Linked DNA regions of Caldimonas thermodepolymerans. The protein of the gene in region 1 binds, or shares a complex with, the protein of each later gene. Links are inferred from orthologs where the notes say so. Each region holds a gene or a part of one and is shown in the gene's direction. Other genes may lie near its edges.

Region 1 (2,973 bases):
ACCACGTGTTCCAGCGTGTCGCGCGCCTGGCTTTCGGCGTCGACGATGATCATGTCCGGCTGGATCTGCGCCAGGCGGTCGGGCAGGAAGACGTCGGCCGGCAGCACCGCGACGACGTCGTAGCCGCCTTGCAGCAGGCCGATGCGCAGGCTGCGCGAGCGCTCGGCCTCCCATCCGGCTTCGACATCCGACGGGTCCGGATTGAGGGTCTCGGGCGCGACGATGACGATGCGCAAAGATGATGCAGGAGTCGGGGCCATGCCGGTGGGGGCAGCAACATCCAGGCCAGCGCGGCCAACGAAAACGCCGGCCTCGAGGGCCGGCGTCGTGCAGGGGGCAGGAGCGCGGTCAGGCCTGGCGGCGCGGGCCGGTGCCGCCCAGCGTGCGGCGGATCCAGTCCATCACCAGCAGGGTGCGCGGCGTCTGGGCGTGCTCGCGCTCGACCAGCACGCCGCTGGCCTGCAGGTAGGCGAGGAAACGTCGGACCGCGTCGCGGCCCAGCCCGCTGACACGCAGCAGCTGGCCGAGGGGAACAAAGCCTTGCGACATCTGGTGCAGCATCCGCTGGTAGGCGGTGCGCTGGTAGCTTGCCGGCAGCTCGGGCCAGCCAGAGAGCTTGTATTCCTTCATGGCTCCAACGACTCCGGGTGTTCGTGCACCTCGTGTAGTTATTCCATTCATGGGGACCCGCAGCCTACCGGGGGGCGGATCGCCTGCAAAGGGGAAACGGGCGTACTTTGGTACAAACCCTGGATTCGAGATGTGACAAAACGCTAGCTGCTGTCACATTAGGATGCAAATTCGCCCGGACTCTGAGCTGGCGCAGGAGAACGCGGTGCGGGTCCGCAGATCGCACCGGCGACCGTGCGTCCCGTCCGGGCACAGGGCGGGCGATACACTGCCGGGATGTTCGTCCTCGGTATCGAATCCTCCTGCGATGAAACCGGCGTTGCGCTCGTCAAGACGCAGGAGGCCGGCGTGCCGCGCCTGCTGGCACACGCGCTGCACAGCCAGATCGACATGCACCAGGCCTACGGCGGCGTGGTGCCGGAGCTCGCCTCGCGCGACCACATCCGCCGCGTGCTGCCGCTGACGCGCCAGGTGCTGGAACAGGCCGGCCATGCGCTGGCCGACATCGACGTCATCGCCTACACCCGAGGGCCGGGGCTGGGCGGGGCGCTGCTGGTCGGCGCCGGCGCGGCCTGTGCGCTGGCCGCCGCGCTGGGCAAGCCGGTGCTGGGCGTGCACCACCTGGAAGGGCACCTGCTGTCGCCCTTCCTGTCGGCCGATCCGCCCGAGTTCCCGTTCGTCGCGCTGCTGGTCTCGGGCGGCCACACCCAGCTGATGCGGGTCGACGGCGTGGCCGCGTACGAGCTGCTGGGCGAGACGGTCGACGACGCGGCCGGCGAGGCCTTCGACAAGTCGGCCAAGCTGCTCGGCCTGGGCTACCCGGGCGGCCCGCAGCTGTCGCGCCTGGCCGAGTTCGGCGACCCGACCGCATTCGACCTGCCGCGGCCGCTGCTGCACAGCGGCAACCTCGACTTCTCCTTCGCCGGGTTGAAGACCGCGGTGCTGACCCAGGTGCGCAAGCTCGGCACCAACGTCTGCGAGCAGGACCGCGCCAACCTGGCGGCAGCCACCCAGGCGGCCATCGTCGAGGTGCTGGTGAAGAAGTCGCTGGCGGCACTGAAGCAGACCGGGCTCAGGCGGCTGGTGGTCGCCGGCGGCGTCGGCGCCAACCGGCTGCTGCGCGAGCAGCTCGACCGTGCCTGCACACGCCGCGGCGTGCGCGTGCACTACCCGGAACTGGCGCTGTGCACCGACAACGGCGCGATGATCGCGCTGGCGGCCGCGATGCGGCTGCAGGCCGGCTGCAGCCAGGCGGTGCACGATTACGCCTTCGACGTGAAGCCGCGCTGGGACCTGGCCAGCGTGTCGGCCGCCGCCTCGGCCTGACCCCGTGATCGCGCGCATCGACCGGCCGGGCCGCTGGCGCAGGGGCATGGCGCGCCCCAGGCGCGACCCGGTCCTGGCCTGGCGCGTTGCCTCATCCAACATGACACCCTCCATGAGCTTCGTTCGTCACCTGTTCGTCCTGTGCGTCGGTCTGCTGCTGGCCTGCGCGGCCGGTGCGCAGCAACCCATTCGCCTCGCCCTGATCGAGGGGCTGTCGGGCAGCTTCGCCAACGCCGGCGAGGCAGTGCACCGCAACCTGGTGTGGGCCGCCGAGCGCGTCAACGCCCGCGGCGGCGTGAACCTGCCTGGCGGGCGCCGGCCGCTGGAGATCGTGCGTTTCGACAGCAAGGGCACGACCGAGGAGGCGCTGGCGATGTTCAAGTCGGCGATGGACCAGGGCATCGGTTTCGTGCTGCAGGGCAACAGCTCGGCCGTCGCTGCCGCGCTGATCGATGCGCTCAACAAGCACAACCAGCGCTCGCCGCAGCGCCGCGCGCTGTTCCTGAACTACTCGGCGGTGGAGCCGAGCCTGACCAACGAGCGCTGCAGCTTCTGGCACTTCCGCTTCGACGCCCATGCCGACATGCGCCTGGCCGCGCTGATGGACGTGCTGGCCGCCGACCGGACGGTCAGCAAGGTCTACCTGATCGGGCAGGACTACAGCTTCGGCCAGCATGTGGTGCGCAAGGCGCGCGAGATGCTGGCGCAGCGGCGCCCGGACCTGCAGGTGGTCGGCGAGGAACTGCACCCGATCGGCCGCATCAAGGACTTCCTGCCGTACGTGGCCAAGATCAAGGCCGCCGGCGCGCAGGCGGTGGTCACGGGCAACTGGGGCAACGACCTGACGCTGATGATCAAGGCCGCGCGCGAGGCCGGGCTGGACGCGAAGTTCTACACCTTTTACGGCAACGCGCTGGGCGCGCCGGCGGCGATCGGCGAGGCCGGGGTGGGGCGGGTGCTGGCGGTGGCCGAATGGCACCCGAACGTCGGCACGCCGGCCTCGGACGCGTTCTACGC
Region 2 (3,148 bases), 990 kb from region 1 along the record:
AGGCCGCCCTGCCGCTCGGCCTGATGGCGGTGGGCGCCGGGCTCAAGCTCGGCGGGCTGTGGGCCGGCCCGCGGCTGGCCGCCGGGCTGCTGGGCATCCGCCACGTGCTGCTGCCGCTGGTGGCGCTGGCCGCGGTGCAGCTGCTGCGCGTGCCGCCGGCCCAGCAGCCGGTGGTGGTCGCGTTTGCCGCGTTGCCCACCGCCTCCAGCGCCTACGTGCTGGCGATGCGCATGGGCGGCAACGGGCCCTACGTCGCCGGGCTGGTCACGGTGTCCACGCTGCTCGGGATGGCCTCGATCCCGCTGTGGCTCGCGGCGCTGCGTCAGCTCGCCTGAGGTTGCGCGCGCTGCGCGAGCGCCCACTCGACGTGCTCGCGCACCAGCGCGTCGGCGTCGTCGCGGGCGGCCTGCAGGGCCTGCACGATGGCCGCAGACGGCTCATGGCGCAGCGCGTTGCCCAGCGCCACCGCGAGGTTGCGCCGCCAGCGGCGCCAGCCGATGCGCCGGATCGCGCTGCCTTCGGTGTGGCGCAGGAAGTCCGCCTCGCTCCAGGCCCACAGCTCCAGCAGGCTGCGCCCGGTGAGCGCCGGCCGGGCGTCGAAGTCGGGCAGCGTCGCGACCTGCGCGTACTTGTTCCACGGGCAGGCCAGCTGGCAGTCGTCGCAGCCGTAGATGCGGTTGCCGATCAGCGGGCGCAGCTCCGGCGGGATCGGCCCGTCATGCTCGATGGTCAGGTACGAGATGCAGCGCCTCGCATCCAGCCGGTACGGCGCGACGATGGCCTGCGTGGGGCACGCCTGCAGGCAGGCCGTGCACGAGCCGCAGTGGGCCGTGGTCGCTGCGGAGGCCGGCAGCGCGAGGTCAACGTAGATCTCGCCGAGGAAGAACATCGAACCCGCCTCGCGGTGCAGCGCCAGCGTGTGCTTGCCGCGCCAGCCGAGGCCGCTGCGGCTGGCCAGCTCCACCTCCAGCACGGGGGCCGAGTCGGTGAACACGCGGTGACCGAACGGCCCGAGCCGCCCGGCGATGCGGTCGGCCAGCTTCTGCAGGCGCTGGCGCAGCACCTTGTGGTAGTCGCGCCCGCGGGCGTAGATCGACACCACCGCCTCGCCGGGGCGCTGCAGGCGCGCGAGCTCGACGGCCTGCCAGCCGGACGGGGTGCCGCGCGGCAGGTAGTCCATGCGCGCGGTGATCACGCTGACGGTGCCCGGCACCAGCTCCGCGGGGCGCGCGCGCTTGAGGCCATGGGCCGCCATGTAGTCCATCGAGCCGTGAAACCCTGCGGCCAGCCATGCCAGCAGACCGGGCTCTGCCTCGCGCAGGTCGACGCCCGACACCCCGATCTGTGAGAATCCGAGCTCATGCGCCCACTGGCGGATGTCGTCCAGCAGGGCCGCATGATCGACGACCTTGGATTGATGCATTCACCGATTCTAGGAACCCGGCAGCTGCAGTGGCGTGACGAGGACGACTGCGCGGCCTTTGCGCGCGCGCTCGCCGTCCGGCCGGAGATCCGCAACGCCTTCATCGAGCTGCGCGGCGCGCTCGGGGCCGGCAAGACCACCTTCGTGCGGCACCTGCTGCGCGCGCTGGGCGCGACCGGCCGCATCAAGAGCCCGACCTACGCGGTGATGGAGCCTTACGAACTGCCCTCGCTGCAGGCCTGGCACTTCGACTTCTACCGCTTCGACGACCCGCGCGAATGGGAAGACGCGGGCCTGCGCGACATCTTCGCCGGCCCGGGACTGAAGCTGGCCGAATGGCCCGAACAGGTGGGCGACCTGCTGCCGGCGCCGGACCTGCGCATGGAACTTCTGGTGGGCGACCGCGACGAACGCCACGTGACCCTGACTGCCCTGACTCCCGCCGGAGCCGCGTTGCTGCCATGACGACGAGGCCGACGCTCAAGCGCCGCACGTTCCTGCACGGCGCCGGCAGCCTGGTGCTGCTGCTGACCGCCCCCCGGATCGCCCACGGCGCGACCATCGTGGCCGTGCGCGTCTGGCCCGCAACCGACTACACCCGCGTCACGCTCGAGAGCGACACCCAGCTGGCCGCGCGCCACTTCGTGATCGCCGACCCGCACCGGGTCGTGATCGACATCGACGGCCTGGAGCTGAGCCCGACGCTGCGCGACATCGTCGGCAAGGTGCAGCCCGACGACCCGCACATCGCCGGCGTGCGCGTGGGCCAGAACCAGCCGCGCGTGGTGCGCCTGGTGATCGACCTGAAGCAGGCCGTCACGCCGCAGGTGTTCACGCTGGCGCCGGTGGCCGACTACCAGCACCGCCTGGTGTTCGACCTCTACCCGCTGGTGCCGCCGGACCCGCTGCTGGCGCTGATCCGCGAGAAGGAGCAGGCCGAGAAGCAGGCCCGCGCCGCGATGGAGGATGCCCTGGGCGACTTCATCAATCGCATGGAGCGCGCCCCGGCCCCCCCGCCCGTGGCCGCCGCCCCGGCGCCGGCGCCCGAGGTGCCGACCCCGGCGCCCGCTGCGCCGATCACGCGCAAGAGCGAGGTCGACCCCGGCACGCTGAAGAAGATCGACCGCCTGATCATCGTCGCGCTCGACCCCGGCCACGGCGGCGAGGACCCGGGCGCGATCGGCCCGAGCGGCCTGAAGGAAAAGGACGTGGTGCTGGCGATCGCGCGCAAGCTGCGCGACCGCATCAACGCCGAGCCCAACATGCGCGCGATGATGACCCGCGACGCGGACTTCTTCGTGCCGCTGCACCAGCGCGTGCAGAAGGCCAGGCGGGTGCAGGCCGACCTGTTCATCTCGATCCACGCCGACGCCTTCATCACGCCCAAGGCGCGCGGCGCCTCGGTCTACGCGCTGTCCGAGCGCGGCGCCACCAGCACCGCGGCACGCTGGATCGCCAACAAGGAGAACGCGGCCGACCTGGTCGGCGGCGTCAACATCAAGCACACCGACCAGCACGTGGTGCGCGCGCTGCTGGACATGTCCACCACCGCGCAGATCAACGACAGCCTGCGCATCGGCAGCGAGGTGCTCGGCCAGATCGGCCGGGTCGGCCGGCTGCACAAGAAGCAGGTCGAGCAGGCCGGCTTCGCGGTGCTCAAGGCCCCGGACATCCCCTCCATCCTGGTCGAGACCGCCTTCATCTCGAACCCGGAGGAAGAGGCCA
Region 3 (3,038 bases), 1.7 Mb from region 1 along the record:
TCGTGTTGTTGCTGAACTTGTTGATGTCGCGCACCACCTCGGCCAGCGTCGGCGAGGTGCTGACCGCCAGCGGCGCCAGCCCGGCCGGCGCGACGCCGTCGCGCACCGTGCCGCCCAGCCGCCCGCCCAGCTCGGCCCACAGCCCGGCGACCGCGCGCTGCGCGTGGGTGTCCGGCTCGACATAGGCCACCTGCCAGGTCATCTCGCCGCAAGCCGCGTTGTACGCGCCGTGGAAGGCCACCCGGCCGGGGTCGGCGAAGTCCGCCTTCAGGGCCGCGCGCCAGTCGCCGCAGGGCGCCATCAGGTCCAGCGGCACGGCCGGATCGACCGCCACGCCGGCCAGCGGCGGGTCGGCCACCACGCGCGCGATGCCGCGCGCCGCATCGGGCACGAAACCCAGCGCGAGCACGCGGTAGTTGACCAACAGGGCGTCGGGCTGCACGTTGTACGGGCGCAGCGGCTCGCCGTCGAACGCGCCGGGGTCGGCCGGCGGCACGCTGAAGGCGCTGCGGTCGAGCACGATGTCCCCGCGCACCTCGACGATGCCCAGCTGCCGCACGCGGCGCAGCAGCAGCCACAGGCGCTCGAGCACCAGGCGGGGGTCGCCCGAGCCCTTGATGTAGAGATTGCCCTGCAGCACGCCGTCCTGCACCGGGCCGTCGGCGTAGACCGGCGTGCTCCAGGTGTAGGCCGGGCCGAGCAGGTCCAGCGCCGCGTAGGTGGTGAGCAGCTTCATCAGCGAGGCCGGGTTGACGCTTGCGTCGACCCGGTGCGCCAGGCGCGGCGTGCGCCCGCCCACGTCCACCACCTGCACGGCGATCGCCTCGACCGGCACCCGCGCGCGCGCCAGCGCCGCCTGCACCGCGGGCGGCAGGTCCGCTGTCGCCGCCGCCGTCCCCACCGCGTGGCCGGCCAGGGCCACCATGCACAAGGCCCGGCAGCACCAGGCCCAGATCGAACGCATCCGCATGGGCTCATTATCCCGGCCCCGCCCGGCGGCGGCACCCGCGGGCGCATCCCCTGGCGCGGCCGTCGTCATCGCCCGGCCGCTAAACTGACTGACCTTGCACCAGACGACGACGCCGTGACCCGTTTTCCCACCCTGCTGGCCATCGAGACCGCGACCGAGAGCATGAACGTCGGCATCGCGGTCGACGGCCGCGTGCTGACCGAAGAAAGCCCGGGCGGCCCCCAGGCCTCGGCCCGGCTGCTGCCCGTGGTGCTGAACCTGCTGCAGGCCGCCGGCGGGCTGCGCGTGCAGGACCTGGACGCGATCGTCTTCGGCCGTGGGCCGGGCGCGTTCACCGGGCTGCGCACCGCCTGCGCCGTGACCCAGGGGCTGGCGCTGGGCGCCGGCAAGCCGGTGCTGCCGGTCGACACCCTGCTGGTGGTCGCCGAAGCGGCGCGCGCCGCCGACGCCGGGCAGGACGTCTGGGCCGTGCTCGACGCGCGCATGGACGAGATCTACGCCGCCCGCTACCGCCACGACGGAGGGGACTGGCACACGGTGACCCCGCCGGCGCTGTACAGCGCCGAGGCCCTGTCGCAGCGCCTGCGGCGCGACGGCGGCGACTGCGTGGCCGGCAACGCGCTGCAGGTGCATGCGCTGGAGGTCGGCACGATGGCCACGCTGCCGCATGCCGGCCCGCACGCCGCGGCGCTGCTCGAGCTGGGGCGCGCCGCCTGGCGACGCGGTGAGGCGGTCGACGCGGCGCTGGCGCTGCCGCTGTACATCCGCGACAAGGTCGCGCTGACCACCGCCGAGCGCGAGGCCCTCAAGCTCGCCAGGGAGGCCGCATGAACGCGGCGGTGCACCAGGACGAGCGCCGCCTCGTGCCGATGACGGTGGCCTCGCTCAACGAGGTGCTGCCGATCGAGCAGGCCGCCTACGAGTTCCCCTGGACGCGCGGCAACTTCATCGACTCGCTGCACGCCGGGTACGCGGCGCTGCTGCTGCGCGGCGCGGGCAACGAGCTGCTCGGCTATTTCCTCGCGATGTCCGGCGTCGACGAGATGCACCTGCTCAACCTCACCGTGGCCCCGGCCCACCAGGGGCGCGGCCATGCGCTGTACATGCTCGACGCGCTGCAGGCGCTGGCGCGCTCGCGCCATGCCGCGCAACTGTGGCTGGAGGTGCGCGTCAGCAACGCCCGCGCACGCCACCTCTACGAACGCTACGGCTTTCGCAACGTCGGCCTGCGCAAGGGGTACTATCCCGCGGCGCAGGGCCGCGAGGACGCCATCGTGATGAGCCTGAGCCTATGAGCTGGGACGAGCGCCAACTGGCCATGCTGCGGGAGATGGGCCTGACGGCCTGGACCCCGCGCGACGCCGCGCCGGCGGAGGACGCCTCGGCCGAGGCCGCCGCGCCCGAACCGCCGCCCGCGGCGCCTCCCGCGTACGCGGACGCGGAGCACGCGCCGCTTGGGGTCCAGGAAGACGGCTTCTCCTATGTCGGCGAACCCGGACCGGCCGCCCCCGAGCCGGGCCGCCGCCCCGCCGGCATCGGGCAGATGGACTGGCCCGCGCTGCGCGCCGCGGTGGCCGGCTGCACCGCCTGCAAGCTGTGCAGCAGCCGGCGCAACCCGGTGTTCGGCGTCGGCAACGAGCAGGCGCGGTGGATGATCGTCGGCGAAGCGCCCGGCGAGCAGGAGGACCGCAAGGGCGAGCCCTTCGTCGGCCCGGCCGGCAAGCTGCTCGACAACATGCTCGCCGCGATCGGGCTGACGCGCAGCGAGGCGCCGCCCGAGCGGCAGGTGTTCATCGCCAACGTGCTGAAGTGCCGCCCGCCGCAGAACCGCAACCCGCAGCCGGAAGAGATCGCGCAGTGCGAGCACTACCTGAAGCGCCAGATCGAGCTGGCGCAGCCGCGCATCATCCTCGCGATGGGACGCTTCGCGGTGCAGTCGCTGCTGCAGAGCCAGGACGCGATCGGCCGGCTGCGCGGCCGGGTGCACCGCTACCGCGACATCCCGGTGATCGTCACCTACCACCCGGCCTACCTGCTGCGCAACCTGCCGGACAAGGCCAGGAGCTGG

What was found.
Region 2: the proteins of tsaD (region 1) and tsaE are in contact, whole or in part, in a crystal structure (PDB 6N9A), measured with the Thermotoga maritima proteins. The link is inferred for Caldimonas thermodepolymerans from one-to-one orthologs. Residues at the interface, in WP_004082750.1 of Thermotoga maritima: Cys10, Asp11, Arg49, His50, Leu82, Gly84, Gly135, Gly136, Glu154, Thr155, Leu156, Asp157, Asp158, Ser159, Glu162, Asp165, Lys166, Arg169, Leu170, Tyr175, Lys213, Thr214, Leu217, Tyr218, Gln221, Arg222, Asn324; in WP_004082108.1 of Thermotoga maritima: Leu37, Gly38, Lys46, Lys57, Val59, Lys60, Ser61, Thr63, Phe64, Thr65, Leu66, Met67, Val69, Pro71, Tyr82, Arg83, Leu84, Asp86, Asp88, Phe89, Asp93, Ile128, Asp130, Glu131, Arg134.
Region 3: the proteins of tsaD (region 1) and tsaB are in contact, whole or in part, in a solved structure (PDB 4WQ4), measured with the Escherichia coli proteins. The link is inferred for Caldimonas thermodepolymerans from one-to-one orthologs.

What each region holds. Positions count from the first base shown.
Region 1 is NZ_CP064338.1:2,427,000-2,429,972, reverse strand. What follows is about bases 107-2,931. They hold tsaD (tRNA (adenosine(37)-N6)-threonylcarbamoyltransferase complex transferase subunit TsaD), read left to right. Parts: upstream 107-906; coding sequence 907-1,956; downstream 1,957-2,931. Other genes in these bases: IS481_RS11365 (branched-chain amino acid ABC transporter substrate-binding protein), read left to right, coding at 2,069-2,931; IS481_RS11375 (hypothetical protein), read right to left, coding at 349-630; IS481_RS11380 (ANTAR domain-containing response regulator), read right to left, coding at 107-260. In the rest of the region: more of IS481_RS11380, read right to left, coding at 1-106; more of IS481_RS11365, read left to right, coding at 2,932-2,973.
Region 2 is NZ_CP064338.1:1,432,505-1,435,652, reverse strand. The notes cover bases 143-3,142. They hold tsaE (tRNA (adenosine(37)-N6)-threonylcarbamoyltransferase complex ATPase subunit type 1 TsaE), read left to right. Parts: upstream 143-1,396; coding sequence 1,397-1,888; downstream 1,889-3,142. Other genes in these bases: IS481_RS06860 (N-acetylmuramoyl-L-alanine amidase), read left to right, coding at 1,885-3,142; queG (tRNA epoxyqueuosine(34) reductase QueG), read right to left, coding at 323-1,423; IS481_RS06875 (AEC family transporter), read left to right, coding at 143-335. Also shown: more of IS481_RS06875, read left to right, coding at 1-142; more of IS481_RS06860, read left to right, coding at 3,143-3,148. UniProt on the Escherichia coli protein: Required for the formation of a threonylcarbamoyl group on adenosine at position 37 (t(6)A37) in tRNAs that read codons beginning with adenine.
Region 3 is NZ_CP064338.1:678,193-681,230, reverse strand. Bases 53-2,942 are described here. They hold tsaB (tRNA (adenosine(37)-N6)-threonylcarbamoyltransferase complex dimerization subunit type 1 TsaB), read left to right. Parts: upstream 53-1,084; coding sequence 1,085-1,801; downstream 1,802-2,942. Other genes in these bases: IS481_RS03315 (uracil-DNA glycosylase), read left to right, coding at 2,262-2,942; rimI (ribosomal protein S18-alanine N-acetyltransferase), read left to right, coding at 1,798-2,265; dacB (D-alanyl-D-alanine carboxypeptidase/D-alanyl-D-alanine endopeptidase), read right to left, coding at 53-970. Also shown: more of dacB, read right to left, coding at 1-52; more of IS481_RS03315, read left to right, coding at 2,943-3,038. UniProt on the Escherichia coli protein: Required for the formation of a threonylcarbamoyl group on adenosine at position 37 (t(6)A37) in tRNAs that read codons beginning with adenine.